2 regions of the Thalassospira sp. ABD4_177 genome follow, and region 2 is predicted to be linked to the other one. Evidence: riboswitches for the same ligand, from Rfam matches in the RefSeq annotation. Region 2 holds a riboswitch; the other holds the start of a gene.
What was found. A riboswitch is a leader RNA that binds a small molecule or an ion and turns the genes downstream of it on or off. The one in region 2 is predicted to bind glycine.
Positions count from the first base shown of each region.

Region 1: it holds a riboswitch for glycine, as region 2 does, so the genes downstream of both, ACXAF0_RS04740 (L-serine ammonia-lyase) here and gcvT (glycine cleavage system aminomethyltransferase GcvT) in region 2, are expected to answer to the same signal.

Region 1 covers NZ_JBSWWO010000001.1:1,027,370-1,043,316, forward strand. Annotated here, with positions in the region: gene gpmI (2,3-bisphosphoglycerate-independent phosphoglycerate mutase) at 1-1,309, opposite strand, end outside; glycine riboswitch at 1,582-1,687, shown strand; glycine riboswitch at 1,691-1,813, shown strand; gene ACXAF0_RS04740 (L-serine ammonia-lyase) at 1,883-3,322, shown strand; gene ACXAF0_RS04745 (dihydrofolate reductase family protein) at 3,485-4,018, shown strand; gene ACXAF0_RS04750 (hypothetical protein) at 4,056-4,709, opposite strand; gene fabG (3-oxoacyl-ACP reductase FabG) at 4,788-5,567, opposite strand; gene ACXAF0_RS04760 (phosphotransferase enzyme family protein) at 5,821-6,822, shown strand; gene ACXAF0_RS04765 (aspartate aminotransferase family protein) at 6,819-8,153, shown strand; gene ACXAF0_RS04770 (DeoR/GlpR family DNA-binding transcription regulator) at 8,182-8,955, opposite strand; gene ACXAF0_RS04775 (methyl-accepting chemotaxis protein) at 9,010-10,818, opposite strand; gene ACXAF0_RS04780 (methyl-accepting chemotaxis protein) at 11,023-12,786, opposite strand; gene ACXAF0_RS04785 (GFA family protein) at 13,048-13,536, opposite strand; gene ACXAF0_RS04790 (winged helix-turn-helix transcriptional regulator) at 13,629-14,006, shown strand; gene rlmH (23S rRNA (pseudouridine(1915)-N(3))-methyltransferase RlmH) at 14,031-14,489, opposite strand; gene rsfS (ribosome silencing factor) at 14,572-14,961, opposite strand; gene ACXAF0_RS04805 (nicotinate-nucleotide adenylyltransferase) at 15,016-15,624, opposite strand; gene ACXAF0_RS04810 (glutamate-5-semialdehyde dehydrogenase) at 15,621-15,947, opposite strand, start outside.
Region 2 covers NZ_JBSWWO010000003.1:84,609-100,555, forward strand. Annotated here, with positions in the region: gene ccrA (crotonyl-CoA carboxylase/reductase) at 1-1,255, opposite strand, end outside; gene ACXAF0_RS16365 (methylmalonyl-CoA mutase family protein) at 1,546-3,603, shown strand; gene ACXAF0_RS16370 (putative bifunctional diguanylate cyclase/phosphodiesterase) at 3,692-6,052, opposite strand; gene rnhA (ribonuclease HI) at 6,320-6,769, opposite strand; gene ACXAF0_RS16380 (homoserine kinase) at 6,795-7,763, opposite strand; gene ispH (4-hydroxy-3-methylbut-2-enyl diphosphate reductase) at 7,799-8,746, opposite strand; gene ACXAF0_RS16390 (hypothetical protein) at 9,005-9,562, shown strand; glycine riboswitch at 9,666-9,763, shown strand; glycine riboswitch at 9,767-9,874, shown strand; gene gcvT (glycine cleavage system aminomethyltransferase GcvT) at 9,936-11,045, shown strand; gene gcvH (glycine cleavage system protein GcvH) at 11,115-11,486, shown strand; gene gcvPA (aminomethyl-transferring glycine dehydrogenase subunit GcvPA) at 11,489-12,844, shown strand; gene gcvPB (aminomethyl-transferring glycine dehydrogenase subunit GcvPB) at 12,841-14,337, shown strand; gene ACXAF0_RS16415 (protein phosphatase CheZ) at 14,540-15,460, shown strand; gene ACXAF0_RS16420 (hypothetical protein) at 15,672-15,947, shown strand, end outside.

The sequences.
Region 1 (15,947 bases), on a different contig from region 2:
CAATCACCTTGCCAAGGCAGGTATCAACCGCCTCGGCCGCCTTCATGGCGGCTTCAAGAATGCCGCTATGGCCGACCATGTCCGGGTTGGCGAAGTTCAAAATGATGGTGTCGTATTTTTCCGCCTTGATGGCCGCGACCAGTTTTTCGGTCACTTCGGGGGCGGACATTTCCGGCTGCAGGTCATAAGTCGCGACTTTGGGGGATGCGACCAGAATGCGGTCCTCGCCCTCAAATACCTGTTCTTCGCCGCCGTTAAAGAAGAACGACACGTGCGGGTATTTTTCGGTTTCGGCGATGCGAAGCTGCTTCATGCCGGCCTTGGAAACCACTTCGCCAAAGATGTTTGGCAGGGTCTGCGGCGGATAGATCGCATCCATGTATTTTGCATGTTCGGACGAATATTCGACCATCCCGGCCTGCACGGCGAAGTTTACCGGCGTGCCGCGATCAAAGCCGTCAAAGTCCGGCGCACAGAGGGCGGCGAGAATTTCACGCGCCCGGTCGGCGCGGAAATTGGTCATCAAAAGACCGTCGCCATCCTGCATGCCGGCATAATCGCCAATCACGGTCGGCAGAACGAATTCGTCGGTGGTGTCAGAGCCATAGGCATTGGCAATTGCGGCCTCGGCACTTTCAGCCGTGCGGCCGTCGGCATAGTTCGTGCCCTGAACCATGGTGAAATAGGCCTGGCTGACACGTTCCCAGCGATTGTCGCGGTCCATCGCATAATAGCGGCCCGTAACCGTCGCGATTTCAATATTGGCATCGCCTATCAGGGTGCGGAATTTCTCAAGAAACTTGGCGGTACTTTTCGGCGGTGTGTCACGGCCATCAAGATAGGCGTGGATTTTCACCGGCACGCCCGCACCGGCGATGATTTTGGCAAGGGCTGCCATATGCGCCTGATGGGAATGCACCCCGCCTTCGGACAGAAGACCGGCAATGTGGCAAACGCCCTTGGAATCGGACAGCTTGGCGATGATCTTTTTGACGGTCTCGGTTTCGGCGATGGTGCCGGTTATGACCGCCTCGTCAATTTTGGGCAGTTCCTGCATGACGACGCGGCCAGCACCGAGGTTCATGTGACCGACTTCCGAGTTGCCCATCTGACCTTCGGGCAGACCGACATCCAGACCGCAGGCCTTGAGGAACCCGGTCGGATTGTTGGCGTAAAGGTCATCCCAGACAGGCGTGTTGGCAAGCGCAACAGCGTTGTTCTTGCTTTCTTCGCGATAACCCCAGCCGTCCAGAATGCACAGCACCACAGGGCGCGGGCGCTTTACGGAATTCTTGTCAGTCACGTTCATAACCCCCCAGATAAAGGAAAAGGCTGAATGTCCCGTAAATATGGTGACTTAGGGGATATTTCGCCATCAATCCCGTCACGCGGGCAGGGTGGGTCTACCTTCGCGCACAACAGGTACATGAATTACACGGGCAATTTAGCACGATTACCGGTGCTTAACAGCATCCACCGCAGAAAATTTTGCAGATGCAAACCAGTTCTTTTGACAGTGTCTAAAGACGCAGATAGTGTTCAATCTGACGGTGAACCTCTGAGGTGGCAGAAATGCCATTTCGCACCGTGACGGGAGAGTTCGGATATCACGCGATTTGCATGATGTGCGGCGCCGAAGGAGCAATGCCTCATAAACACTCTCAGGCAGATGGACCGTCACGGATAGAGGCTCTGGAGAGAGAAATCAAAAAGCGTCAGGGAGAAGGCGCGAGATGGTTTCCACCGAAGGATGAACGCCAGTTATCCGGTCTTGATCGGACGATGGCGGATAATCTCAGGTCAAGGGACAGAGGGGGCAAAAACACCGGTTCGTAAACAGCGCGAAAACAAGCGCTTTATTGAGCCGTGAAGGAGGCCCTTGATGACAAATCCCGCAACCGATCCCTCTTCGGGATCGCAAGACAATTCCCAACATGACGTCAACCTGTCGGTTGTCGACCTTTACACCATTGGCATCGGCCCATCGAGTTCGCATACGGTTGGCCCGATGCGCGCGGGATATCGTTTCTGCCTTGAGCTGGAAGCACGCAATCTTTTGCAAAATACCGGCAGTGTCGTGGTGGATTTGTATGGCTCGCTTGCCCTGACCGGCAAGGGGCACGCTACCGATACCGCCGTCATCATGGGGCTGAATGGCAAACGCCCGCGCAACATTGATCCCGATGATATCGTGCCAACCGTCACGGCGATTGATGAAACCAGCCTGTTGCAGCTTTACGGGCAGTATCCGGTGGCCTTTAACCGCGATACCAATCTGGTGTTTCATTTCACCGAAACCCTGCCGCAGCATCCCAACGGCATGCGCATTACCGCCTTTGACCGCGATGGTGTAAAAATCCACACTCAGGAATATTTCTCGGTCGGGGGTGGCTTTATCGTATCGAGCGACGACCACGGTGCGGAATATTCCGGCGATAACATCACCCTGCCATTTCCGTTCTCCTCGGCCGATGAGCTGATGGAAATCTGCAAGCGAGAAGGTCGCTCGATTGCGGAAATCATGATGGAGAATGAGCAAAGCTGGCGCAGCCCGGAAGAAACCATCGCCTTTGTCGATCGTGTCCATGATGCGATGATGAGCTGCATTGATCGCGGCGTTCGCACCGATGGCATTCTGCCAGGCGGACTGAACGTCAAGCGCCGGGCATCAAACCTTTATAAGGAACTGACCGAAAAGCCCGAAGCGGGCCTGCGTGATCCACTCACCGTGATTGACTGGGTCAATCTTTATGCGCTTGCGGTCAATGAAGAAAACGCTGCTGGCGGGCGGGTTGTCACCGCGCCGACCAATGGTGCTGCGGGCGTTATTCCGGCGGTTCTGCGCTATTACGAAAAGTTTGGTGCCAACGCCAATCAGCACAATATCCGTGAGTTCCTTCTGACCGCGGCGGCCATCGGGTCGATCTATAAAAAGCGTGCCTCGATCTCGGCCGCTGAAGTTGGTTGTCAGGGGGAGGTCGGGGTGGCCTGTTCGATGGCGGCTGGCGCACTATGTGCGGTTCTAGGTGGCACGCCCGAACAGGTTGAAAACGCCGCCGAGATCGGCATGGAGCATAACCTTGGCCTGACATGCGATCCGATTGGCGGGCTTGTGCAGGTGCCGTGCATCGAGCGCAACACCATGGGCGCGGTCAAGGCGATCAATGCCGCACGTCTGGCATTGCGCGGTGACGGACAGCATACCGTGTCGCTCGACAAGGTGATCGAAACCATGCGTCAGACGGGACTCGACATGCAAAGCAAGTACAAGGAAACCAGTCAGGGCGGCCTTGCGGTCAATGTCAACGTGGTTGAGTGCTAAACCCAATTCTTAAGAATAGGGCAGAAAACCGGGCTTTTTCGCATGTGTCATGGAAATGACCCGGTTTGCTGCGATTGTTTCTTGCGACTTGTGGTTGGTGTTTTGCTATGATTTGCCGATTAAAAATAGGGGCAAAGACCCCAATATCGGTTGGACATAGACATGAGCAAAAAACTGTTCCGCATTTATATCGCGGTCAGTCTGGATGGCTTCATTGCGCGCGCCAATGGTGCGGTGGACTGGTTGGGCGAATACGACCCGGCCGAATTCGGCTTTGATGACTTTCTGGACTCCGTTGGCACGCTGATCATCGGGCGAAACACCTTTGATCAGGTGATGGAATTTGGCGACTGGCCCTATGAGGCCCGTCGCACAATCGTACTGACATCGCGCGATCTGCCCCGGGACCGGCCCGCCAATACAGAGGCCTATGGTGGCAGCATCATCGAACTGGTCGATCAACTGCGCGACCGCCGGACCGGCGATGGCGACATCTGGGTCGTTGGCGGCGGCAGTGTGGTGACACAGTTCCTGTTTGGTGGCTTTGCCGATCAGCTTGATATCTTCACGATCCCGGAAGTGCTGGGCTCGGGCATTTCATTGTTCGGTCAGGATGCCGGGGGACTCAAGCCCCGCCTGCTGGCATCCGAGCGATACAATTCCGGCGTCGTGCGCAGCCAGTACGGTTTGGCATAGGGTGTTTCGTTTGACTAGGCACGGAGCTTGGGCGTTTTCAGAGAGTAGCTAGGTCTAATAGTGCTTCTTCGAAGACGCCTTTACTCTTGCATGTGATCCCATCGGCTCCAGCACCCTGCTCTTGCGTGGAAAAGGATACTTGAGAGCTATTCATTTCCTGATGGTAAGCGGTGACCCCGGTTATCTTCACTTGAATGTTCAACACATAGCTAGCATTAGCCCGCATGAGAGTCTGAGACGAATTCAGTGGGGCAATATAAATGTTTGCTCGTCCTTCAAGGCTAGTTTGCCTTACTCGATCTACTATGTGATTTGTGCCTTCGACGCCAAGCCAATGACTGGAGCTACCCGCAACAGGATAGGTAAACGTTTGGGTTCCGCGAGCAGGGTGCTTGGACGTAATCGTTGTAGTGCCGCATTCGACATATTTTGTCGGGTCATTGGCTGAAAACGAGACGTTGATAATCCTACTCTCTTTAGAGATGTTATTGATTACGAAGAAACTTTGGGAGAGTTCTTTTACATATTCATCCCACACAGCTTCGAAGTCTGCTTCTATCGTGATCTCGTTTGTGCCTAACGAACTGGAAAGGTCCGGTGGGGAATAGTTTACCTGACTTCCAGCACACCCCGAAATCACCAGAACTGTCGACAAAGCTAACCAAAGGCGTACCGAAATCCGGCGGAACATTGCAACCCCCAAGTGTTATTTCTTCTGAGAAGAATATTACTTTGAGATCGCATTGAAAGTTCTCTTAAGGGTAGCTGCTTAAATCTCTTCAAGTGCCTCAAGCGATTCCGGCAGGATCTGACCGCCATCGACGACGATTTGCTGGCCGGTGATATAGGCCGCTTCATCGGATGCAAAGAACAGAGCGGCATTGGCGATATCCTCGACACTGCCCAGACGTTTGAGCGGGATCGAGTTCGCCATGGAATCAAGATATTCCTGACCAAGATCTGCCAACCCTTCTGTCATGATATTGCCAGGCATGACGGCATTGATCGTTGTGTTATAGCGTGACAATTCCATGGCCGCCGTCTTGATAAAGCCAAGCTGGCCGGCCTTTGATGCGCCGTAATGCGACCAGCCCGGATAGCCCGTGACCGGCCCGGTGATCGAGGATGTTATCACCACGCGGCCCTTGCCGGTTTTTTCGAAATAGGGGATGCAGGCCTTGACGCACAGGAAGCTGCTTTTGAGGTTGGTCGACATCACCTGATCCCAATCATCGGCGGTCATATCAACCATCTTGATTTGCGGGAAAATGCCGGCATTGGCGCACAGGATATCAATCCTGCCAAAGGTCTTTGCGGTGTATTCGGCAAGCGCGCTTACCTGATCGAAATCCGACACATCACACAGGAACTTGTCAGCGGTGCACCCGGCGGCCTTGATTTCATCGACGGTGGCTGCCGCGTCCTTTTCGGTGCGGGCGGCAATCATGACCTTTGCCCCCTTGCTGGCAAATACCATGGCAATGCCCTTGCCAATGCCCTTTGAGCCACCGGTGACGATGACGCTTTTGCCGGAAATCGAAGTCAGCATGGTCGATCCTTTCGTGAAGTCATTAGGCAATGCGCCTGCGCCAGATGCGTATTGTGCTGCGGATTGCCGGTTCTCTGATTGTGCGCTGCGTTATGTTTCCTTGATGATTGGGCGAAATATTCCATGATGCAACAAAAAATGTTGCAAGTTACACATTTTGTGCCGCATTATTCACAAAATGGCACGGAAGCAGCCCTGAAACGGCGTGATAACCCGTTTTGCGCGGTCACGATAAAGCGACAGGAGGCATCGGTTGGGCGGCATTTACGATGACAACATGATTGATGTTCTGAAAAAGGGCGCGGTATCGGTCCTGCCCGGTTGGGGCATGGGCGCCAATACCGATGTGTCGCTTCTGACCGTTTCGGAGAACGCGACTTTTCTCGCGACCGATTCTGATAGTGGCGCAAAGCTGATTTTGCGGGTGCATCGGCCGGGTTATCACACGCGGGCGGAAATCGAATCAGAGCTGGCCTGGATCAATGCCCTGCGTGCCAGCGATATCGTCGATACCCCCAAGCCGCGCCTGCGCAGTGACGGATCATTGGTCGCCGAATTTGATCAGGACGGGGTCAGTCGCCATGTGGTTGCCTTTGATTTCATGAGCGGTGAGGAACCCTCTGCTGATGAAGCATTGGTCGATGGCTTTTTCAAGTTGGGTGCGATCAGTGCACGTCTGCATGGACATGCGCGGCAATGGACGCGTTCGGTCAATTTCGTGCGCAAAAGCTGGACGTTTGACACAACGCTTGGCGCCAACCCGCATTGGGGGGATTGGCGCGCGGCCCCCGGTCTTGATGATGACGGCTTGGCCGTGCTTGAACGGCTTTGTGTGCATCTTGATCAGAAACTGGCCGCCTTTGGCATGGGCAATGATCGCTATGGCCTGATCCATGCTGATTTGCGTTTGGCGAACCTTCTGGTCGATGGTGATCGGCTGGGCGTGATTGATTTCGATGATTGCGGCTTTGGCTGGTTTGGCTATGACTTTGCCGCTGCAATCAGCTTTATTGAGCTCGATCCGATTGTCCCGGCCCTGAAAGAAGCATGGATTGAAGGGTACCGAACTGTCGCGCCGTTTTCGGCTGCTGACGCGGCAATGCTGGATAGTTTTGTGATGCTGCGGCGTTTGCTTTTGACCGCATGGATCGCAAGTCATCCGGAAACACCGACGGCGCAAGAGATGGGCACGGACTTTACTGCCGGAACCCTGCAAATGGCGCAGGATTATCTCACCGCCGAGAGTGCGAAATGAAACCTGCGCGCCCCATCCTTGATATGAATGCCTATGATGGCAAAACGTCCATCGGTCCCCCACCGACCGGTGATGACCTGTTGTCGCGTCGGACCCGGAATTTCGGGGCGGCATCGGTTTTGTTTTATCGTGATCCGATTGAAATGGTGTCGGGGTCTGGCTGTTGGATGACGGCGGCAGATGGTACGAGCTATCTTGATTTTTATAACAACGTTCCCTCGGTCGGGCATTGCCATCCACGCGTGGTTGCAGCCATGGCCGATCAGGCCGCCAAGCTTAATATCAACAGCCGTTATCTGCATCAGACGACCGAGGAATATCTTGATCGGCTCAAGGCGACATTCCCCGATTACCTTGAAAATATTGTCCTGACCTGCAGTGGCAGCGAGGCCAATGACCTTGCGCTGCGCATTGCCGGGCGGGCAACAGGGGCGCGCGGCATCATCGTGACCGAGTCCGCCTATCACGGTAATACGAGTGCAGTGACAGAGATTTCGCCATCGGCACTCAAGCGCGGCAATCTGCCTGATCATGTCGTTGCCGTTCCGGCACCGGGCAAGCTGATCTATGGCGATGATGTCGCCGCCGGCTTTGCCGATGAAGTTCACAAGGCCGCACTGGTTTTGCAGGATCGCGGCCATGGTGTTGCGGCCCTGATCGCAGACAGCATTTTTTCAAGTGACGGTGTCTTTTCAAATCCGCGCGGGTTCTTGCGGCTGGCGGTGGCGGTGGTTCATCGTTGCGGCGGGATTTTTATCGCCGATGAAGTCCAGCCGGGCTTTGCGCGGACCGGGGATGCGTTTTGGGGCTTTGATCGCCACGATGTCGAACCCGATATCGTCAGCATGGGCAAGCCTATGGGCAATGGGTTCCCGATGGCTGGTATTGCCGTGCGCCCGGAACTGCTAAGCGCATTTTGCGAGGATGTCGGATATTTCAATACCTTTGCTGCAAGCCCGGTGGCATCGGCAACGGGCTTGGCGGTTTTGAATGTCATCTTTGATGAAAACCTTCAAAGCAATGCAGCACTTTGTGGCAAGTCACTGCGCGAAGGGTTGATGCATCTGGCCGATATTGATGGTCGCATCAGTGATGTGCGTGGGGCCGGGTTGTTCCTGGGTGTCGATCTGTCCCCTGATGGTGATTCGGCCAAGCCCAGCGGGCAGCTGGTTGGTGATGTGATCAATGCCATGCGCGAACATCGCGTTCTGATCGGGGCGGCCGGGAAATATGGTCAGACGTTGAAAATCCGCCCGCCACTGTGCCTGAAATCGTCAGAGGTTGATTTCTTTATCGAGGCGCTGGCGAAGTCGTTGCGGGCCTGCCGCTAGGAAAGCGCAACCGGACTGAATTCGGGTGTTAGCTGCTGGCGGCGGCCTTGATCGTGCAGCCGCTGGCACGGATGGTTTCGCCCAGCACGCCCATCGGATGTTCATCCGTGACCAGAACGTCAACCGACGTCCAGTCGCAATAGCGTGCCGGGAAGGCCTGATTGAATTTGGTGTGATCTGCAACGATCATGCTGCGGGTCGCGCGTTCCATCATGACGGAATAAACATCAGCCGCCTCGATCAACGCATCACTGGCCCCGTCGCCATCAAGACCACTGGCGCCCAGAATGGCCCATTCCACCCGATAGTTTTCCAAAAAACGGACGGTCTGTGCACCATGCATCGCGCCTTCCTGGGCGTGGTAAACACCCGGCGCCATGATCACCCGGATGGTTGGGTTGATGGCAAGAACCGTGGCAACCCCGAATGAATGGGTGATTACGGTCAGATCGTTCATGGTGACGGCAAGGCGTTTGGCGACATGCACCGTGGTTGCCCCGGACCCGATCATGATGTGGCGCGCACCGGCCAGAACCGGGACGGATTGTTTGGCGATGCTTTCGCGTTCAGTAATGTGAAGCTGATGGCGTTCATTCAGGCCCGGCTCGCTGGCCTGACGGCGGACCGCCCCGCCATAGGTGCGGTTGATCAAGCCTTGCGACGTCAGTTCGTCAAAGTCGCGCCGAATGGTTTCATTCGACACATTGAGACGTTCCGCCAGATCCGCGATCCGAAGGGACGGTTCGTGATCCAGTTCGCCAAGAATGCGTTGTTGTCGAAGGGTTTTCTTGTTTGACGCCATGGCGCAATGATAGTGCCCGCACCCTCATCACGCCAGCCGTTTTGCACAAGGTATTTAGTCGGTCGAAATCCCGAACTTCCGGCAATGGGCGTGGTAGCTGCTGGCAAGTTCGTCCGCCCCGATCAGATTGCCGGCCTCATCCTTGTAGGTCAGGTGATGTTCAATCGGCTGACCTTGCCAAAGCTTCTCGATCTCGGCCCGTTTTGATGTCTTGCGGAATTCGGCGATGAAGTCATTGATCGCACAAAGCAACGGATAGGATGCCGGTTCGGCCGCGACCGCCGCGACATAGAAGAACGGGTGCGGCAGGATCGGTTTGGGCAGGACTTCAAGCTTGCCATGCCATGGGCTTTGCGGGTTTTTCGACGCCCAATAAAACACCGGGTGGTCCCCGGCAAAGGCATCAATTGCCCCGTCGGCAACCGCATCATGCACGCGCGAAATATCGCCATAGGCAATCATGTTGGAAAGCTTGGCAATGCCACCGGGCTTGTTTTCATTATCGGCCCAGCGCAGGCCGACATCTTCAAGCACGGCAAGGGCAGCCGGGTCGTTGACCGTGCCCAGGACCTTGCCTTCAAGATCGGCAATCGTGCTGATCGATGTGTTGTCCGGGCGACGGATCAGCGAGAAGTTCAGATAGGTGTAAGTATCCGAGAACGCCACACCCTTATAGAAATCACTTGGCGGCAGGGCGCACCAGACAACATCGGCGGGCGGCTGACCGGCCTTTTTGCCGACAAACAGAAGTTCGGTCAAAAGGTCCCACGGATGTTCAATGAATTCACATTCAACGCCGATGGATTTGGCAAATGCCACTGCATAATCGATATCGATGCCGTGCAACGGCCCGCCTTTTTGCGGGCGGAAGGATGCGCCGACCAGTGCCGGATCAATCGCAATGCGGATATTGCCGCGCGCCTTGATGTCGGCCAAACGGTCATAGGCCGGGTCTTCGGGAATGTGGTTGGCCGCCAAGAAGCGCGAAAGTTTGGTTGAGACGTTTGCAGGATCGGTAGTGCAATCAGACAGCTTGCCGATTTCGCCCGACGCCCAGCTGACCTTGCTGCGTGTGCGGGCCGATGAATCCTTGCTGGCATCAAGCAGTTCAAACACGACCTGATTATGCCCGCTGATATGTTCAAGCCGACCGGACATCTGGGCAAAGCGATCTTTCAGATCCCCAAGGGCCTCTTCGATTTCGCCACCCAGGCTATCAAGGTCATTGCCGATATTGCCCATGCTTTCGCGCAGGGACTTGGTGACATCGGAAAGATCGATCAGGTCGACGGCCTCATTGGTGCGCTGCATGGTGCTTTGCGCCAGGTTGCCGACTTCCTTGGCAACCACGGCAAAGCCACGGCCATGATCACCGGCACGCGCCGCCTCAATCGTGGCGTTAAGCGCCAAAAGCTTGATGCCCTTGCCGATATCTTCAATCGCGCTCAGCACCTTTGCGGCCCCTTCGGCCTTGGTTTCAAGATCCTGACTGATCTTTTCAAGGTCACCGCGGATGGCATCGGTTTTCGACGACACGGTTGCGCGGGTGCTTTCTTGCACGTCGTTGGCCGTGGCCGTGCTTTCTTCGATTTCGCGGCGGGTTTCTTCAAGACCGGTGCGCAAGTTGTTGGAGCGCACATCAATCTCGCGCATCAGGCTGTCCTGGGTTTCGCCGGCGGTATTGGCGAATTCCAGCAGGTTTTCGATGTAATCAAGGGCAGTGGAAATGCCACGCATCAACGCATCAAGTTTATCGGCTTGCGGTGTGGGCGCAACTGACTCCATTTCGGGGATGTCTGATGATTGTTGCGGCGCGTCCTGATCGACTTCGTCCGCACGCGGAGCCATGATGGTTTCGTCCATTTTTCAAAGCCTCACCGCTGCCACTGAATTGTGTGAATTTTTATTTCTTATAAGGAAACTTTATCGCCCGGTGGAAATTGTTGCAAGGCAACATATTGTGAAAGTTGATAAAAGCACCTGTGACGCCTTGAAGTTGCGATGTTTTTCAAATGCCGCTCCGCGATCCGTGCCCGCAAAACGGCATTTGATGTTGCGTTGCAAAGTCTAGGCGTCGGCAATGCCGAACTTGCGGCAATGGGCGTGATACAGGGTCGCCAGTTCATCGGCGCCAATAAGGTTTCCGGCCTCGTCCTTGTAGGTGAGGTGATGTTGCAATGCCCGACCCTGCCATAGTTTTTCGATCTCGGCCCGCTCATTTGAACCCCAGAATTCGCCAATGAATTCGTTGATTGCACACAGCAATTTCCACGATGCTGGCTCGGCTGCAACAGCAGCGGTATAGTAATAAGGCAGTGGCAGGATGTTGCCCGGCAGGACTTCGATCCGGCCATGCCACGGGCTTTCCGGGTTATTGGCAGCCCAGTGGAAAATCGGCTGATCAACCGCAAAGGCATCCACCGCCCCATTGGCTAAGGCATCATGCAGGCGGGTCTGGTCGCTATAGGCAATCAGGTTGGACAGCTTGGCAATGCCGCCCGGCTTGTTTTCATTATCCGCCCAGCGCAGTCCCTGTTCTTCAAGAACCTGAAACGCCACCGGGTCATTGATGATGCCCAAAACCTTGCCATTCAAATCCGAAAGACGATTGATCTCGGTATTTCCTGCACGTCGACACAGTGCGAAGTTCAGATAGGTGTAGGTATCGGAATAGGCGACACCTTTATAGAAGTCGCTGGGTGGCAGGGCGCTCCAGACCACATCGGCGGTTGGCGCACCGGGTTTTGCGCCAACGAACAAAAGCTCGGTCAGCAAATCCCATGGATGTTCGACAAATTCACACTCAACCCCCAGCCATTTGGCCAGCGCGCGTGCGTAATCGGCATCAAGGCCGCGCAACGGATCATTTGGCTTCAGGCGGAATGACAGGCCGACAAAGGCCGGTTCGATGGCAATACGGATTTTGCCGCGCGCCTTGATATCGGCCAACCGGTCATAGGTCGGATCGTCATGCAGGTGATGTTTATCAAGAAACCGGCTGAGGTTTGTTTGTGCCGTGCTCGCATCGCCCAGGCTTGCGCCCAGTGCCTTGGTGTCTTCATGTGCCCAGGTCACCTTGCTGCGTGTCCGCGCCGAGGCATCCTTGCTGCCCGCGAGCAGTTCGAACACCACCTGGTTATGTTCGGAAATATCGGCCAAGCGGCCGGACATGTTGGTAAAGCGTTCCTGAAGGGTGGTCAGCGACCCTTCGATTTCATTGCCGAGACTATCAAGATCACTGCCGATATTGGCCATGCTTTCGCGAAGGGCCTTGGTCACGTCAGACAGATCAATCAGGTCGACCGCTTCGTGGGTGCGCTGCATGGTGCTTTGCGCAAGGTTGCCGACTTCCTTGGCGACCACGGCAAATCCGCGGCCATGATCACCGGCGCGGGCGGCTTCAATCGCGGCATTGAGCGCCAAAAGCTTGATGCCCTTGCCGATATCTTCAATCGCGCTCAGAACCTTGTTGGCCCCTTCGGCCTTGGTTTCAAGTTCGGCACTGATGCGTTCAAGGTCGGCGCGGATGGCTTCGGTCTTTTCGGCCACGGTGGCACGGGTAGAGTCCTGCACATCGCGGGCGACACTGGTGCTGTTGTCGATCTCGCGCCCGGTATCATCAAGACCGGCGCGCAGATTGTTGGAACGCACGTCAATCTCGCGCATCAGGCTGTCCTGGGTTTCGCCTGCGGTGTTGGCAAATTCCAGAAGATGCTGAATGTAATCCAGTGCGGTGGAGATGCCGCGCATCAGTTCTTCGATGCCAGCGTTGGTTTGGGCGACGTCGTGCGCAGTTTCGTCGTCCTGCGCGGCCAAAACGGTTTGTTCCATATTCAAAGCCTTACCATTGCCCAAGAGTCTTTTTGATTTTGGGAATATTTATTTCTTGTAAGGAATGTTATCGGGGCAATTGGCATGTTGCAAGGCAGCATGCGCTAAAAAGGAGAAAAGATCCTTGTTTTATCGCGCATTGCTTGAGCAACGGTATAGGTGATATTCGACCTCAGGTGGGGTTAAACCCCACCTTTACGCCGCAACGCGAAATTGTTTCTGCCGGATCGGGAGGTCGGTCACTTTGGTGCCGGACCAGATTTAAAAATTGATAGGTGGTTCAGGCGGCATTTCCGGGAAGGAAGGTAAATCACTTGGCTGTTTGTCCCACGAAGGGGCTCGGCTGGCGTAAACTACCATGCTGGGCTGGGCGATTTCCGGATCGTCAAGGCTGGATGCCCTTGGAAAAACCACTCCGGGCATGCCGACATTACGGGAAAACAGTGCAGACCCACATGTCGGGCAAAAAGCCCGACTGATCATGTTGCCGCTGTCGGCTTTGCGATCATAGACAGTGACTTTTCCGGTAAGCGTAAAGCCATCCTCGGCAACAATGACATGGGTGCAATGCCCGGTGCCGCTGCTTTTGCGGCAATCAACGCAATGGCAATGTCCGGTCAGTTGCGGCGGGTTGGCGCTTTTGTAACGGACAGCACCGCACAGGCAGCCTCCTTCAAAGCCACCGCTTTGTTCATGGCCGGAAGGGCCGCCCGGGAGCGGATCTGGATGCGGTTTTTGGTTCTGTGACATAGTTTTCTCCTGACATCTTCATGAAACGGGAGTAGATTGTAAGTTGTAACTTGCAAGTTACAATTTACAATTGATAAAGAACTATATTTCAAATGGTTAAGAGAATTGTAGAGCCGCGCTCAGGGTGCCCGATTGCAACGACTCTGGATATTATCGGAGATCGATGGACCATGGTGATCTTGCGAGACCTGATAAACGGAAAGACAAAATTCTCGGAATTTTTGGACTCACCAGAAAAGATCACCAGTAGTGTTTTGAGTGATCGTCTGGAAGCAATGGAACGATACGGCTTGGTTTCCCGAAAACTTTACCAGAGCCGACCCAAACGATACGAAATTCGGTTAACCCGAAAGGGCGCAGAACTCTTGCCAGTCATGCAGGAAGTCTGTCGCTGGGCAAACCGTCACATCCCAGGAACCTGGATTCCACCGGAAGACTTCATGGCGTCTGGAATTCCATCACGTGATTAGCTTGGCTGGTAAACGCAGCCGCAACTATTCGCGGTGATAGGGATGGTTGGTCTGGATGGCGTGGGCGCGAAACAGTTGTTCGGCGATAAGCGCACGCACCAGCATATGCGGCCAGGTGGCCTTGCCCAGTGACCAAAGCGTGTTGGCCCGTGATTTCAAAGCCGCCCCATGCCCGTCCGCCCCGCCAATGGCAAAGGCAATATTGCCGGCATATTGATCCATCCAGCCTTCAAGCTTTTGCGAAAACTCGATAGAGCCGTATTCCTTGCCGCGCTCATCAAGCGCGATCAGGAAGGCATTTTCCGGAATGACACCAAGCAGAAGGTCTGCTTCGCGGTCTTTGAGCTGATTGGGGGGAAGCTTCTTTTTTTCTTCGACTTCGCGCAGCACGAACGGCCAGCGCAGTCGGGCAGCGTAATGGTCAAAAAGATCTTTCTCGGGGCCGGATTTCATCCGTCCCACCGCAGCAAGGGTGATTTGCATGTCTTCGATCCAGACCGTTCCGCAAGATACCTGTTTGGTGCCAGACCCGTGATGATAGGCAGGCGCCAAACAGCGCGGGCTGTTAGTACAGCCGCGCTGCCTGCTGTTTCAGGGCCGGGTTTTCAACGCCCCACATTTCTTCGATGTTGTAGAACGCACGAACTTCCGGACGGAACAGATGAACAATAACATCACCCGTATCCACCAGAACCCAGTCACCCTGTTCCTTGCCTTCGGCCAATGCACGGCCCTGGCCAGCATCCTTGATGGCTTCGACAATGTGCTCGGCCATGGCTGCCACCCGGCGCGAGGACGAGCCGGTTGCAATAACCATGTGATCAGCAAGGGGGGTTTTGTCGGTCAGATCAATGGTGACAAGGTCTTCAGCCTTGTCATCTTCAAGCGTACTCTTGATCAGCGAAAGCATTTCGCCCGGCTTAAGAGTCTGTTTTGCGGTACCTATGGTCGCCACCTTAATGTTCCGCGCGATGGTCGGAATTGTCCGACAAACACATCGCTGCGATGCTTACACCTGCCATCTGCCTTCGGCGCGAATTGCAGTCGAAGAGGCCGGATGGCGCTTGATTGGCAGGTATACCCAGGCCGGAACATCGAGATCGGCCAGCAAACCCGCCCTGTCCATGGGAATGCGCCAGCGTTCCATACGGCGCGCGGCGGTTCCGGACAATGCCTTGTTAGAATACCCCTCACGGTCAAGAACCGCAATGGGAGCACGTAAAATCAACCTTTCCCACCATTTCCATTTATGGAACTGGGCCAGGTTGTCTGCTCCCATCAGCCAAACGAACTTTGTTCGGGTAAAACGGCGTTGCAAGGCTGCAAGAGTGTCGGCCGTATAGCGGGTTCCAAGTTCGGTTTCAATTGCAGAAACAACAATGCGGGGATGCTTTGCCATCATCAGTGCCGAATCAAACCGGTCGGCAAGGTCGGCCATGCCGGTCGATGACTTGAGCGGATTTTGCGGCGACACCAGCCACCAGACAGCATCAAGCTGCAAGCGTTTTAACGCTTCGAGCGAGATATGCAGATGGCCTTCATGGGCGGGATTGAACGACCCGCCCAACAGGCCGACCCGGGGTGGGGCCGCATGTGATCTGGGTGCCGCTGAGGTCATGGACGGGTTTGGCCCTGACCACGGACAATGTATTTATAGCTGGTCAGCTGCTCGACTCCGACCGGGCCACGTGCATGCAGCTTGCCGGTCGAAATGCCGATTTCGGCCCCCATGCCAAATTCGCCGCCATCGGCAAACTGGGTCGATGCATTCACGATCACGATCCCGGAATCCACGCCATTCAGGAAAGTGGTCGTTGCAGTCGCGTTTTCGGCAACGATCGCGTCGGTATGGTGAGAACCAAACGTGTTGATGTGATCAACCGCTTCTTCAACACCCGACACCACCTTGATGGAGACGATCGCATCCAGATATTCGGTGAC
Region 2 (15,947 bases):
TGCGCATGCCCGGGCGTTTGGCCTGAACCAGAACGGCCATGTTGCCGGGCTTGTGTTCGTTGCGCATCATCTTCATGTGTGCACGCGGGATGTCTTCCCAGGCGAAGACTTCGGACATGCTGGGATCAATCCGGCGTTCAACCATCAGGGTGTTGGCCTGTGCCGCCTGTTTGAGGTTGGCAAAGTGGCTGCCCTGAATACGTTTTTGACGCATCCAGACGAAACGCGCATCAAATGTCAGGTTAAAGCCGGTGGTACCCGCACAGAACACGACCATGCCGCCGCGCTTAACAACGTTACATGAGACCGGGAAGGTCTGTTCGCCCGGATGTTCAAAGACGATATCAACGTCGTTGCCCTTGCCGGTGATGTCCCAGATCGCCTTGCCGAATTTGCGGACTTCTTTCATATAGTTGCCAAACTCCGGGCCATTGACGGTGGGAAGCTGGCCCCAGCAATTGAAGTCCTTGCGGTTGATCACGGCCTTGGCGCCCAGTCCTAGGACAAAGTCGCGCTTTGTTTCATCGGATATCACACCAATCGCATTCGCCCCGGCGGTCGTGATCAGCTGGATCGCCATGGAGCCAAGGCCCCCGGATGCCCCCCAGACCAGAACATTATGCCCCGGACGCAGGATATGCGGGCGATGGCCAAACAGCATGCGATAGGCTGTGGCAAGGGTCAGCGTGTAGCACGCGCTTTCTTCCCAGGTCAGATGTTTGGGGCGCGGCATCAGCTGCTGTGCCTGAACGCAGGTGAACTGCGCGAATGACCCGTCGGGGGTTTCATAGCCCCAGATCCGCTGGGTCGGAGACAGCATCGGATCGCCGCCATTACATTCTTCGTCGTCGCCGTCATCCTGGTTGCAGTGAATGACAACTTCGTCGCCGACTTTCCAGCGGGTCACCTTCGATCCCACGGCCCAGACGATGCCCGATGCATCCGATCCAGCAATGTGGAACGGGCAATCATGGACGTTAAAGACCGAGATCGGTTTGCCGAGCGACGCCCACACGCCGTTATAGTTCACGCCCGCCGCCATCACGAGAACGAGGACTTCGTGGCTGTCAGGCTGGGTGACCGGCAGCGCTTCGCACTGCATGGCGGTATCGGGTTCGCCGTGACGTTCTTCGCGAATCGCCCAGGCATACATATTTTTCGGCACATGACCGAGCGGCGGGATTTCGCCGATTTCATAAAGATCTTTTTCTTCCTGACCGCCACGGAAAGGCAGCACTTCAGCGGACGTGTTCATGGCCTTCACTCCTTGTTCGGGGTCGATCCGGTTTGCAGGGTAATGAAATTACCTATGCTGCGTTGCGGTCGACGAATCCTCCAAGCCACGGAATTTGTTCTATTTCCCCGGGCAAATCCCAGTTTTCTGCGGATTAATCGCAGGCAAAACCGGAGCGATATTTGTTTTCGCTTTTATCGCGTTGCACAAATTGTTATATAATTACTTGGACATTGTCTAGTGGATAATTTAATAACGTTTTCACGTAATTATCGTAAAGAAAATCGGTAATAAAAATACAAGAGGTCGCGATGTCTATGGAAAACAAGCGCAATGCAGCAAAGCCGGAACGCGATCGCCCGTGGCTGATCCGCACCTATGCCGGGCATAGCTCGGCACAGGCATCAAACGCGCTGTATCGCCAGAACCTGGCAAAGGGGCAGACCGGACTTTCGGTGGCCTTCGATTTGCCGACCCAGACAGGATATGATTCCGATCATGTTCTGGCGCGTGGTGAGGTCGGCAAGGTCGGCGTGCCGGTTTCGCATCTGGGCGACATGATGACGCTGTTTGATGGCATTCCGCTTGATCAGATGAACACATCGATGACGATCAATGCGCCGGCGGCGTGGCTTTTGTCGCTTTATATTGCGGTGGCCGAAAAGCAGGGCACGGCACGGGCAAGCCTGCAGGGCACAACCCAGAACGACATCATCAAGGAATATCTGTCGCGCGGGACCTATATCTTTCCGCCGGCCCCCAGTCTTAAGCTGATTACCGATGTGGCGGCCTTCACCTACCGCGAGGTTCCTAAATGGAACCCGATGAATGTGTGCTCGTATCATTTGCAGGAAGCCGGGGCGACGGCCGAACAGGAACTGGCCTATGCGCTGGCAACGGCGATTGCGGTGCTTGATGCGGTGCGCGATTCGGGACAGGTGCCCGAAGAAGATTTTGCCAAGGTGGTCGGGCGGATTTCGTTCTTTGTGAATGCCGGGATTCGGTTTGTCACCGAAATCTGCAAGATGCGGGCGTTCTGCGAATTGTGGGATGAAATCACCCGCGCGCGTTACGGCATTGAAGATGCCAAATATCGTCGGTTCCGCTATGGGGTTCAGGTCAATTCATTGGGCCTGACCGAGCAGCAGCCCGAAAATAATGTCTATCGCATCTTGATCGAAATGCTGGCCGTGGTTCTGTCAAAAAATGCGCGGGCCCGTGCGGTACAGTTGCCGGCCTGGAACGAGGCGCTTGGTCTGCCGCGTCCTTGGGATCAGCAATGGTCGCTGCGCCTGCAACAGATCATGGCCTATGAAACCGATCTTCTGGAATATGAAGACCTGTTTGATGGCAACCCGGCGATTGAACGCAAGGTCGGAGCGCTTAAGGAAGGGGCACGTGAAGAGCTTGCCAAGATTGATGCCATGGGCGGGGCGATTGCCGCCGTGGATCGTGGCTATATGAAGCAGGAACTGGTGCGGTCCAACGCGCTGCGACTGGCTGATATTGAAAGTGGGCTCACCAAGGTGATTGGTGTGAATGCCTTTACCGAGACCGAACCATCGCCGCTGACATCGGGTGAAAAATCGATCCTGACCGTCGATGACATGGCCGAGCAGGAACAGATCGAAAAACTGAAAGCCTGGCGATCAGATCGCGACCAAAAAGCAGTTGATAGCGCGTTGGCCGATCTGAAATCGGCTGCCAGCGAAGAGCGCAATGTTATGGAAAGCTCGATTGCCTGTGCCCATGCCGGGGTGACGACGGGGGAGTGGTCGGAAACACTGCGCGATGTGTTCGGTGAATACCGGGCACCGACCGGGATCACATCCATGATTGTCACAGGCGAAGAGGAAAACCTTCAGGATTTGCGTGAGCGTGTTGATCAGGTTTCCGACAAGCTTGGCGAACGCATGAAGATGCTGGTCGGCAAGCCGGGGCTGGATGGCCATTCCAACGGGGCAGAGCAGATCGCCGTCAAGGCGGGCGAAGCCGGGATCGAGGTGCTGTATGAAGGCATTCGTTGGACGCCCGAAGAACTTGTGCGCAATGCGATCGAAGACGGCGCGCATGTGATCGGGCTTTCGATCCTGTCTGGATCGCATGTGCCGCTTGTTCGCGAAGTGGTCAATGGATTGCGCGCGCAAGGGGCTGGTCATATCCCGGTGGTTGTCGGGGGCATCATTCCCGAAGCCGATATGCTGGTGCTGCGCCAGATGGGGATTTCGGCAGTCTATACCCCGAAGGATTATCAGCTGGCCAAGGTCATTTCCGAGATTGTCGATCTGGTTGATAAAAAGTCGTCGGACAAATCCGTCGTGTCGCCAAATGGGGCACAAGACAATCAGGGTGACGCCACGCTGTATTGACGACCACGCGACCGACACAGGTCATAAAAAAAAACGGTCGCGCCAAGATTGGGTGCGACCGTTTTGCCTTCGGGATCAGTTTCGCGGATCAGGATTTCGCCGTTGCCGGTTCCTGCAGGATGCCGTGACGTTCGTTGACCCAGCTTTCAAAGGTTGAGGCTGGCAGCGGCTTGGCAAACAGGAAGCCCTGAATGAAGTCGCAGCCCTTTTCCTGCAGATAGACAAGCTGTTCGACTTCTTCCACGCCCTCGGCAACCACTTCGAGGTTGAGGCTGTGGCCAAGGCCAATCACCGCATCGACGATTGCCTTGTCATCCATATCGACATGGATGTCGTTCACAAACGAACGGTCGATCTTGATCGAGGTCACCGGGAAGCGTTTGAGATAGTTCAGCGAAGAATAACCGGTGCCGAAATCATCAATCGCGATCAGAACGCCCAGTTCCTTGAGTTCCTTGAGCGTCGAGACGGCTTTTTCCGGGTTGTTCATCAGGATGGATTCGGTGATCTCAAGTTCGAGCGTGCCTTCGGGCAGGGCGGTGTCCTTGACGATCTTTGTGACACTGTCGACCAGTTCGGCATCCTGGAATTGGGCCGGGGACAGGTTGACGGCAATCCGCATGCCGGCAAGCGATGTTTCACGCCAGGCCTGCGTCTGTTTACAGGCACGTTCAAGCACCCAGGCACCCAGCCGGTTGATCAGACCGCATTCCTCGGCCACGGAAATAAATTCGCCCGGCAGGATCAGACCGCGTTCCGGATGGTGCCAGCGCACAAGTGCCTCGGCGCCAACGACGCGTTCGGTGCGGCAGTCGATTTTCGGTTGATAGTAAAGTTCGAGCTGATCCTGTTCGAGCGCGTTGCGCAGATCTTCCTCGATGGTTTTGCGTTCCTTGACCCGCTCATGCATGGAGGGCAGGAAGAAGCGATAATTGTTGCGGCCTTCGGCCTTGGCGGCATACATCGCCATATCGGCGTTTTTGACCAACTGTTCGGGGTTTTCGCCGTCTTCGGGGAACAGCGTGATGCCGACACTGGCGGTCGAATGCAGGCGGATGCCACGGCAATCGAACGGCTGGGACAGCTCGTCAATGATGCGCTGGGCCAGGGCGATGGTGTCTTCGATGTTTTGAACGTCGGTCTGGATGATCGCGAATTCATCGCCCCCAAGACGGGCGGCAGTATCGGAATCACGGATGATGCGTGACAGACGCTGACCCATTTCCTGAATCATCAAGTCACCGACATCATGGCCGAAGTGGTCGTTGATGTCCTTGAAGCGGTCAAGGTCAACAAACAGAACCGTGACACCACGCTGGAAGCGACGGGCGGACAGCAATGCCTGACGCAGGCGATCGAGGAACAGGGTCCGGTTCGGCAGGCTGGTCAGAACATCATGGACCGCAAGGTGGCGCATGCGGGCTTCGGTCTGTTTACGTTCGGTAATGTCGGTATAGGTCGCAACGTAACCGCCGCCTGGCATCGGGTTGTGATCAACCTGAATGACACGGCCATTCGGGCGGGTACGTTCCATGCGATAGGGTTCACGACGGCGCGCAATCGCAACACGGTCGGAAATCAGGGCCTGGATGCTGACATCGCCATATTCGCCGCGTTCGCCGTTATAGCGCAGGATATCGGAAAGCGGGGTGCCTTCCTTGACCAGATCGCGCGGCAGATTAAGCAGCTCGATATAGCGTTCGTTCCAGACCATCAGGTTCAGGTCCTGATCGAACAGACAGATGCCCTGACCGATATTGTGCAGGGTGGCTTCGAGCAGGGCCTGCTTACGCTGGGCTTCTTCCTGTGCCTGCCCCTGCAGGGCGACCATTTCATTGTATTCGCGGATCAGAAGACCGAGTTCGTCCGAGCTGTTCCATTCCACCGGACGGCGCAGACGGCCGTGCTTGGTCATGCGGATGGAATGCAGCAGACGGTTAAGCGGTTCCTTGATCGAACGTTTGTTGGCAATCAGAAGGCTGGCGGCCACGACCGAAATCAACAGGCCGAACAGGATCATGTCGATGGCGATGCGGCGGAACAGCAAATCCTGCACGCGATCATCGGTAAAGTAGATGACCAGTTCACCCACGTCGTGGCGGACATTGTTACGTTCGAAATAGACACGGCGCGACAGGCGCAGCGTATCGGCCAGTTCGGATTGCGAAACGCCGGTATGGGCGAATTCGGTGCCATCGGCGCCAAGCGCCTGCACGGCAACGATGTCGCTATCGCGCGCCATGGCGTTGAGCGCGGATTCGATGTTGTCGACGTCAAGATACCAGAATGGGGTTGCCAGAACGCGGGCGTTGATGTCGGCAGTCTGTTCGACTTTGCCGTTCAGATCATCGCGCAGCACTTTGTAGCTGACATAGCCAAAGACAACGAAAAGCGCCAATGAGAACAGTGAAACCAGCGGCAATGCAATAAACAGCAGCCGACTGCTCAAAGACTTTCGTTGTAAAAACCCGTACGATCCGCGCGACAAGCGTTCTCTCCCTGGCACCTACTTTGGGCTAGTCGAATATACTGTACTCGACGCTTGTATGGGTGCCAACTCCCCTGATATTTTCTCAAGTCAAACCGCACCTTGATGGAAGCTCAAGTTCGATTTCGCTAATTCGATAATTAACCGATATAGATCAGCAAGCTTGTCTATTTTGGTGTGAAGTCCTTTAGGTTCAAGCAGTTTTACCTGCCATCTGCGAAAATTTCGTTACCGTGGAACGGCTTCGCGTGCGAGTTCATCGCATCTTTCGTTTTCGGGATGACCTGCATGGCCTTTGACCCAGTGCCACTCAACCTGATGAGGTTCCAAGGCTTTTAGCAGGCGCTGCCACAGTTCCACGTTCTTGACCGGCTTCTTGTCAGCGGTTTTCCAGCCGCGTTTCTGCCAGCCGAAAATCCATTTGGTGATGCCGTCGCGGACATAGCTGCTGTCGGTATAGATATCGATGACACACGGGCGCTTAAGGGCTTCGAGCGCGCTGATCGCGGCCATCATTTCCATGCGGTTGTTGGTGGTTTCGGGATCACCGCCCGACATTTCCTTTTCAACACCCTTGAACCGAAGGATTGCCCCCCAGCCGCCGGGGCCGGGATTGCCGCTGCATGCGCCGTCCGTATAAATCTCGACGCGGTTATCGCCGCCGTTGCCTGAAGTCATGTCGTTGTGTCCCTGGCCGGTGGCCTTAATCGAGGCCATAGGCCGCTGCGTTGTCCACGCGCTGGTGGAAACGCAATTTGTTGATGTATTCGTGCGGATTTTTCGGCGTGACCAGCGCATCCTTGGGGGTGTTTACCCAGTCATAAAGGCGGGTCAGCAGGAAGCGCAGGCTCGCACCACGGGCAAGAATCGGCAGGGCCGCCTTTTCGGCATCCGAGATCGGGCGTACCTTGCTGTAATGCGACAGCAGGTTCTTGGCCTTGGTGACGTTAAAGCTGTTATCGGGTTCAAAGCACCAGGCATTCATGCAAATTGCGATGTCATAGCCAAACAGGTCATTGCACGCGAAATAGAAGTCGATCAGGCCGGATACTTCTTCCTTGCCCGGGAAGAAGAAAACGTTGTCGGGAAACAGATCGGCATGAATGACGCCCTTGGGCAGTTCATGCGGCCAGTTGGCTTCGAGATAGTCGAGCTCTTCGCGGATCATGTCGCCAAGACCCGGAACTTCGTCATTGGCGTGTTCCTGACAGCTTTCAAACAGTGAGCGCCATCCCGACACACTGAGTGCATTAGGCAGGTGCATCTCGAAATCGAGACCGGCGGTGTGAAGCTGTGCCAGGGCTGCACCAACACCGGCACAATGGTGGGGCTGGATGCGGCGCGGTGACATGCCGCGCAGGAAAGATGTAATGGCGGCCGGGCGATCACAAAGTGTGCGTAAGGCCACGCCATCCGTGCCATGGATCGGGGTCGGGCAGTTCAGCCCCTTGGCTGACAGGTGATCCATCAGTCCAAGGTAAAACGGCAGATCATCCGGATTTACCCGCTTTTCATAGAGCGTCAGGATAAAGGGCGCGATGCTGGTCTGAAGCAGGAAGTTGGTGTTTTCGACACCTTCGGCTATGCCCTTGAAAGAAACCACTTCACCGATATCGTATTCGGCAACGAAACGGGCGATATCCTCGTCTGAAACATCGGTATAGACGGCCATGGGCTTTATTGTCGTCCTGATCTAAAAGTAAGCAGTTAGCTGGCAAGCTGGCGCGGTAGTTTGAAAGTGACGTTCTCGTCGGTGAGCGTGATGGTTTCGACCGTCACGTCATAGCGTTCCCGGCAGGCATCGATAACTTCTTCGACCAGAACTTCCGGGGCGGATGCGCCGGCCGTGATGCCAAGGCTTTTGATGCCTTCAAGTTCCGACCAGTCGATATCCTTGGCGCGTTCAACCAGAACCGATCGCATGCAGCCTTCGCGCTTGGCGACTTCGACCAGCCGGTTGGAGTTCGAGGAATTCGGCGCGCCCAGAACCAGAATGGCATCGGCCTTTTCGGCAATCAGTTTGACCGCGTGCTGACGGTTGGTCGTGGCGTAGCAGATATCTTCTTTTTTCGGGACCGAGATCGACGGGAAACGCCGTTGCAGAATTTCGATGATCTTGGCCGTGTCATCAAGCGACAGGGTCGTCTGGGTCACGAAGGCCAGATTGTCCGGATCCGAAATTTCGATGGTTTCGGCGTCCTGTTCGGTTTCGACAAGCGTCATGCTGCCCGGCGGCAACTGGCCCATGGTGCCGATGACTTCCGGATGACCGGCATGACCAATCAGAAGGATATGCTTGCCATCCGCATGATGACGCTCGGCACCACGATGGACTTTCGAGACCAGCGGGCAGGTCGCATCAAGATATTCAAGCTTGCGGGTTTCGGCGGCCTCGGGCACGGATTTCGGTACGCCGTGGGCCGAAAAGATCACCGGAACCCCGTCCGGAACGGCATCAAGTTCATCGACAAAAACCGCACCCATGTCGCGCAGGCGATTGACCACGAATTTGTTGTGGACGATTTCGTGGCGGACATAGACCGGCGCACCATATTTTTCGAGCGCCTTTTCGACGATCTCGATGGCGCGATCAACCCCGGCGCAAAAACCGCGCGGGTTGGCGAGAACGATCTGAAGGCTGGCTTTGTCAGACATGATACAGGTCCGGCTTTCCCAATCGCGTGCGGGCGTTCCCGACGCATTTTTCAAACATTGTCGTTACATAACCCGCCTGATCATGTGGTGCAATGACTCTGCGGCAAAAGGGCCGTGTGTTGTGGCCGGAAATTTGAGCTTTTCTATTCCCGCGACCCGTTGAAGCGGGTTGTGCCGACACCCGTGAGGGAATAGACTGCGAGCGGGCCGTTCGGATAAGACACAGGCCTGAAAACATTTGGTTTGATAGAGGCTTGGATGACAATCGGTAACGGACTTCGGCGCGTTTTTGCATTTGGTATGGTCTCGCTTGGCGGATTGCTAAGTGCGTGCGGCGGCGGAAACCCGTTCGAAGAACAGCCCGTACCAGTTTGCCCGGCCGCCTATCTGCCAAAGGATACGGCGAAGCTGGTCGAGTTCAGTGGCGGTGGCCGCGATCTGACCGATGTGATCGTCGAGGCGGAATTTACCGGTTATATCGGTGACTGCGGCTATGATCTGGATGACCAGGAACTTGATGTCATCATCAGCCCGATCATCACCGCCGAGCTTGGACCGGCGGCGCAAAATCGCACTGTGCAGTTCGAGTATTTCGTTGCGCTTCGCGACCCGAATGGCAACTTCATCCAGAAGTCGGTGTTCAACATCAATATGGCCTTTGCCGACAATCTGAACATGGCGCGGATCCGCGATGAGCAGGTGACACTTTCAGTGCCGCTTGATGATGTCTGGACGGGTCCGGATTATGAAATCTATCTCGGTTTCCAGCTGAGTGCGGAGCAGCTGGAATATAATCGCCGCTTCGGAACTGATTGATTTATTGGGAAGTTTTGGTATTTCGGGCCGGTCGACAGCCCCCTTTGGGAAAATAGGGGCTGGTCGGTTTGCGCGGAACCCCGTATAACAGAAACACACCCAATTGATCCCCGTGGGAGAGGCCGCAGTCCTTTTGGATATGCGGACGCCGAAGGAGCAACCACCCCGGAAACTCTCAGGCAACAGGACCGCGCGGAGATGGGACTCTGGAAAGCAGGTGCTGTGATCAGCTTGATCAGAACGCACCTCGCCGAAGATGTAAGCAGACCGGTTTAGCCATTGGCTGTGATTCTTTCAGGCTCCGAGACAGAGGGGGAATGTGGTTGGCCAGTGGTCGGCTATGTTTCGCAACGATTGTCCCGGAGAAGGAAGAGTGGATCAACAGACCGAACCGCTAAAAACAGCCCTTTATGACCTGCATGTTGAACTCGGCGCCAAAATGGTGCCGTTTGCGGGCTATGCCATGCCGGTTCAATACCCGCTTGGTGTGAAGGGCGAACATCTTCATACCCGTGCAAAGGCTGGCCTGTTTGATGTCTCGCATATGGGGCAGGTACGCCTGACCGGCGAAAACCGCGTGGCAGAGCTTGAAAAGCTTGTGCCCGGTGATATCGCCATCCTTAAACCCGGTCGCACGCGTTATTCCGCCTTTACCCAGGACGATGGCACGATCCTTGACGATCTGATGATTACCAATGCGGGCGGTAGCCTGTTTCTGGTGATCAATGCGGCGTGCAAGGGTGACGATGTTGTTCACATGCGGGCCAATCTTGGTGATGGTGTATCCCTTGAAGAAATCGATGATCGCGCGCTGATGGCGCTGCAGGGCCCGGATGCGGCCAAGGTGCTGGCACGGTTTGCGCCAGTGGTTGCTGATCTGAAATTCATGAGCTTTGCCGAGATCGAGATCGCAGGCATCCCGTGCTTTGTGACCCGGTCGGGTTATACCGGTGAAGACGGTTATGAGATTTCGGTGCCCAATGCGGATGCCGAAACGCTTGCGCGTAAATTGCTGGCCGAGGACGAGGTCGAGGCGATTGGCCTTGGTGCGCGTGATTCTCTGCGTCTGGAAGCCGGTCTGTGCCTGTATGGCAATGACATTGACACCACCACGACCCCGGTGGAAGGCGATCTGAACTGGATCATCAACAAACGTCGCCGGGCCGAAGGCGGGTTCAAGGGATCTGACGTAATCCTGGAGCAGCTGGAAAATGGGGCAGACCGCAAGCGTGTTGGCATCAAGCCCGAAGGCAAGGCGCCGGCCCGCGAACATACCCAGATTTTGAATGCAGACGGCGAAGAGATTGGCGAGATCACGTCAGGCGGGTTTGGCCCGACCGTCGATGGTCCGATCGCGATGGGCTATGTTGCGATCGAGTTTTCCGAACCGGGAACCAAGATCGACCTGATGGTGCGCGGCAAGGCCCGCCCGGCCGAGGTGGTTGAGCTTCCGTTTGCACCGCATCGCTATTTCCGCGGTTGAGTATCCGAAATTATTGAGAGCGCGGCGACGCCGCATTGGCATTGAATTGATCAAGAGGGACAAAGGGAAATGACAAAGAAATTTTCGCAAGAACATGAGTGGATCGAGTTCGCAGATGGTGTGGCAACCGTTGGCATCACCGATTACGCGCAGCAGTCGCTGGGTGACATTGTTTATGTCGAGCTGCCGGAAGTTGGCAAAAAGCTGACCAAGGATGGTGATGCAGCCGTGGTTGAATCGGTCAAGGCGGCCAGCGACGTCTATGCTCCGCTTGACGGCGAGATCGTTGAAATCAATGAAGAGCTTGATGCCAACCCGGCGTTGGTCAACGAAGCCCCGGAATCAGAAGGCTGGTTCTTTAAAATGTCCCTTGCTGATGAATCCCAGCTTGATGAGCTGATGGATGAAGCAGCCTACAAAGACTTCGTCGAAGGTCTTTAAGCATGCGTTACCTCCCACTGACACGCGCTGATCGCGCTGCGATGCTTGAAACCATCGGGGCAGCATCAGTTGATGAACTTTATAGTGATGTGCCTGACGGCGCGTTGCTCGATAAGCCTGTTGATTTGCCATCCCACCTCGGCGAAATGCAGGTCGAACGCGATATGCTGGCCCTTGCCGGGAAAAACATGGGGGCGTCCAGCGTGCCCAGTTTCTTGGGGGCAGGTGCCTATCGCCACCATGTTCCGGCCACGGTCGATTACGTGATCCAGCGCGGTGAGTTCCTGACCGCCTACACGCCCTATCAGCCGGAAATCGCGCAAGGTACATTGCAGTATCTGTTTGAATTCCAGACCCAGGTTGCCTCGATCACCGAGATGGATGTTGCCAATGCCTCGATGTGGGATGGTGCGACATCCTGTGCCGAGGCGGTGCTGATGGCATGCCGGGCTACCCGTCGCAAAAAAGCGGTTCTGTCAGGTGGTCTGCATCCGCATTACCGCGAAGTGACGGAAACCTATTGCCAGTATAGCGACACCGAAGTCGCCGGGCGTGATGGGCATCCCGAACATCAGGCGACGGCCGACGAGCTTGATGATCTGATCGATGATCAGACGGCTTGTGTGGTTGTGCAGTACCCGGATGTGTTTGGTCGCATTCAGGATCACACCAAACTGGCCGATCTTTGCCATGCCAAGGGGGCGCTTCTGGTCGTGGTCTTTACCGAGGCGGTTGCCTTTGGTGCGGTCAAATCACCGGGCAGCTTTGGTGCCGATATCGTTTGCGGTGAAGGCCAGTCGATCGGTAATGCGCTGAACTATGGTGGACCGTATGTCGGTCTGTTTGCCACCACCCAGAAACTGGTGCGTCAGATGCCCGGTCGTCTGTGTGGCGAGACGGTTGATCAGGACGGCAAGCGTGGCTTTGTTCTGACACTTTCGACCCGTGAACAGCATATCCGTCGTGAAAAGGCGACGTCGAACATCTGTACCAACTCCGGTCTGTGTTCGTTGGCCTTTACGGTGCACATGAGCCTGCTGGGCGAAGACGGTTATCGTCGTCTGGCAACCCTGAACCATGAAAATGCCTGCAAGACAGCCGATGCGATTGACGCAGTCAATGGCGCGTCGGTGGTCAATGACAGCTTCTTTAACGAGTTCACGGTCAAGCTGACCAAACCGGCGTCAGAAGTCGTCGAGGCACTGGTTGCCAAGGGTGTTCTGGCGGGTGTGCCACTGTCGCGCCTGTATCCGAACCGAACGGATCTGGATAACTACCTGTTGGTGGCAGTGACTGAAACCAACACAGATGCGGATATCGCGGCCCTTGCGGACGCATTGAAGGAGGCGCTGGCATGAATTTCACAACCCATACCGGCAACCGCGGCCTTGTCATTGAAGAGCAGCTGATCTTTGAACAGGGCCAGCCCGGCCGCACCGGTGTTGACCTGCCCGAACCGGCAGGCACGAAAACCCGTCTTGGCGGTCTTGATCGTGACAGCGACGTTGGCCTTCCGGGCCTGTCCGAACCGCAGGTCGTGCGTCATTTCACGCGCTTGTCGCAGAAGAACTATGGCATTGATGCCGGGTTCTTCCCGCTGGGTTCGTGTACTATGAAGCATAACCCGCGCCTGAATGAAAAGGTCGCACGTCTGCCCGGTCTTGCCGATCTGCATCCGATGCAGCCCGAAAGCACCGTTCAAGGCGCGCTTGAACTGATCAACAGTTGCGCGCACTGGCTTCTGGTTCTGACCGGCATGCCGGCTGTTTCCATGTCCCCGGCAGCGGGCGCACAGGGTGAGCTTTGCGGCATGATGGCCATTCGTGCGGCCCTTGATGCGCGCGGTGAAAACCGTCGTCGCGTTCTGGTGCCGGAATCTGCGCACGGGACCAACCCGGCCACGGCAGCCGCCTGTGGTTTTACGGTTGATTCGATCCCGGCAACCGAGGATGGCCGTGTTGATCTGGCTGCATTCGAAGCCAAGCTTGGCGATGATGTGGCGGGGATCATGCTGACCAACCCGAACACGTGCGGTCTGTTTGAACGTGATGTGCGCAAGATTGCCGATCTGGTGCATGAAGCGGGCGGGTATTTCTATTGCGATGGTGCGAACTTCAACGCCATTGTCGGTCGCGTACGCCCGGCAGATCTTGGCATTGATGCGATGCATATCAACCTGCACAAGACCTTCTCGACCCCGCATGGCGGTGGTGGCCCGGGTTCCGGACCGGTCGTCTTTTCCGATGCACTGGCCGCGTTTGCCCCGATCCCCTATGTCGTCAAAAAGGGCGACGGTTTCCATCTGGTCGAAACCGCAGACGAAGACGATGGCATGCAGCCATTTGGTCGTCTGAAAGGCTTCCATGGTCAGATGGGCATGTTCATTCGTGCGCTGACCTATATGAAAAGCCACGGTGCAGACGGCCTGCGTCAGGCATCGGGTGATGCGGTTCTCAATGCGAACTATCTGCTGGCCCGTCTGAAAGACAAGCTCAGCGTTGCCTTCCCGGGCTATTGCATGCATGAGGCGCTGTTTGATGACAGCTTCCTGAAGGATACCGGTGTTTCGACACTGGATCTGGCCAAGGCGATCATCGACGAAGGGTTCCACCCGATGACGATGTATTTCCCGCTGGTCGTGCATGGTGCGTTGCTGATCGAGCCGACCGAGACGGAAACCAAGGAATCGATCGACCAATTCTGCGATGCGATTCTGGCTCTTGTTGCCAAGGCCGAGTCGGGTGATGCGGAATTCTTCAAGAATGCACCGTATCTGACACCGCGCAGACGCCTTGATGAAACGGCAGCCGCACGGAAGCCGGTTTTGCGCTGGAAGCCTGAAACAGCTTGATAACCCAAGCAACCTTGCTGTTTGAAACACCCCGGTCTCTGGCCGGGGTGTTCTTTTTCAAGGACTTGGACTTGAAACCCATTGGACTTGTCGCAATCTGCACCCTTATACTTGTCGGAATTGTAATGAACGACGTCATCAAAGACGCGTTTGGGGATTTAGAGGTCGGACTGCTGTCCGTTCCGGAGGTTTGAAATCAGTCATGTCTCGTCGCGTGCAAAAAGTATTCACTGCCGAACGTCGTCTTAAAGAACGAACCGGCGGTGTGGTTGAAGATTGGTCGGATTCCTTTTTCGACCCGACGCTGGAAAGTGGAATGGGTGCAGGCGAACCGATGCCAGTTTCCCTGCCCGCAGCGACGAGTGAGACCGATAACGCCGGAATGTCCCAGGCGGTGCTTGATGAAATCCGCGCCCTGCGTGGCGAAGTTTCGCAATTGCGTCAGGCAATGGCATCAGGTGCTGCACCAGCGACCGCTGAAAGTGCATTCGAAGCGCCAGAAGCATCAAATGATGCCCCTATGGATGCCTTGCCGGACCCGGTGACAAGCAACCCGACGCATTCCAATCGTCCGGGGGCTGCCGAGCCGGATCACGATGATCTGGAACTGATTCGCACCCAGATCGAGGAAATGAACGAGCACATCCACAAGGCCAAGGTTCAGATTGCCTCGTTGCGCCATCCCAAGGCGCAGGATGACCGTCTTGTCAGTGCTGCCTCGGAACTTGATGCCATCGTCAAGGATACCGAGATGGCGACCCACACCATTCTGGAATCTGCCGAGCAGATCGATGATCTGACAATGACGCTTAAAAACTCGGCACCAAGTGACTTTGTCGCCGATCACGTCGAACAGATTGCCTTTATCGTCACCAAGATTTTCGAAGCCTGTAACTTCCAGGACATTACCGGACAGCGCATCAACAAGGTTGTCAGCACGCTTGAGTTCGTTGAGGAGCGTGTCCACAACATGATCTCGATCTGGGGTGAAGAGGCCTTTAGCGAACTGCCAATACCCGAAGTTGAGGAAGAAGCACGGCCCGAAGATGCGGATCTTTTGAACGGCCCGCAGCTTGATGGCGAGGGTATCAGCCAGGACGATATCGATAAGTTGTTCGAATAACTCGAAAAATACTTGGTTTTACCTTGTGATTTAAGGTAGTAGCGTTAGCTATCTCTTCTTCGTTTGAGAAATGGCAGGCGTTTGTGCAGCGTCTTTTGTCAATCAAACGTTTACATATGTTAAGGTAAAGTCTTACCTATAAGAATAAGAAGCTAAGTTGGGATGCGTGTAACATTCGGTTGCACGTGTTTTGACGTGCTTGGAGGTTAGTATGGGATTTTGGTCTCTTGGTGCTATTCGCCAGCCTAAGGCGCAAGATATCAAATGGCGAAAGAGCCCGCGTGGGGATTACTATCGACTGTTTATGCTCGACGACGTTTCAGAGCTTGGTCTGAATGGCACGGGTGGTGTTTATCTGCTGTGGCATGGCGGTTTGAAGCCGTCCTGGCTTGTTGCAGGTGCAACAGAGGATCTTGGCCACAGCTTTGCCGAGCTGGCGCGTGATCCCGACATTCGCGAATATGATACCCGCGGTGGCGTTTATATG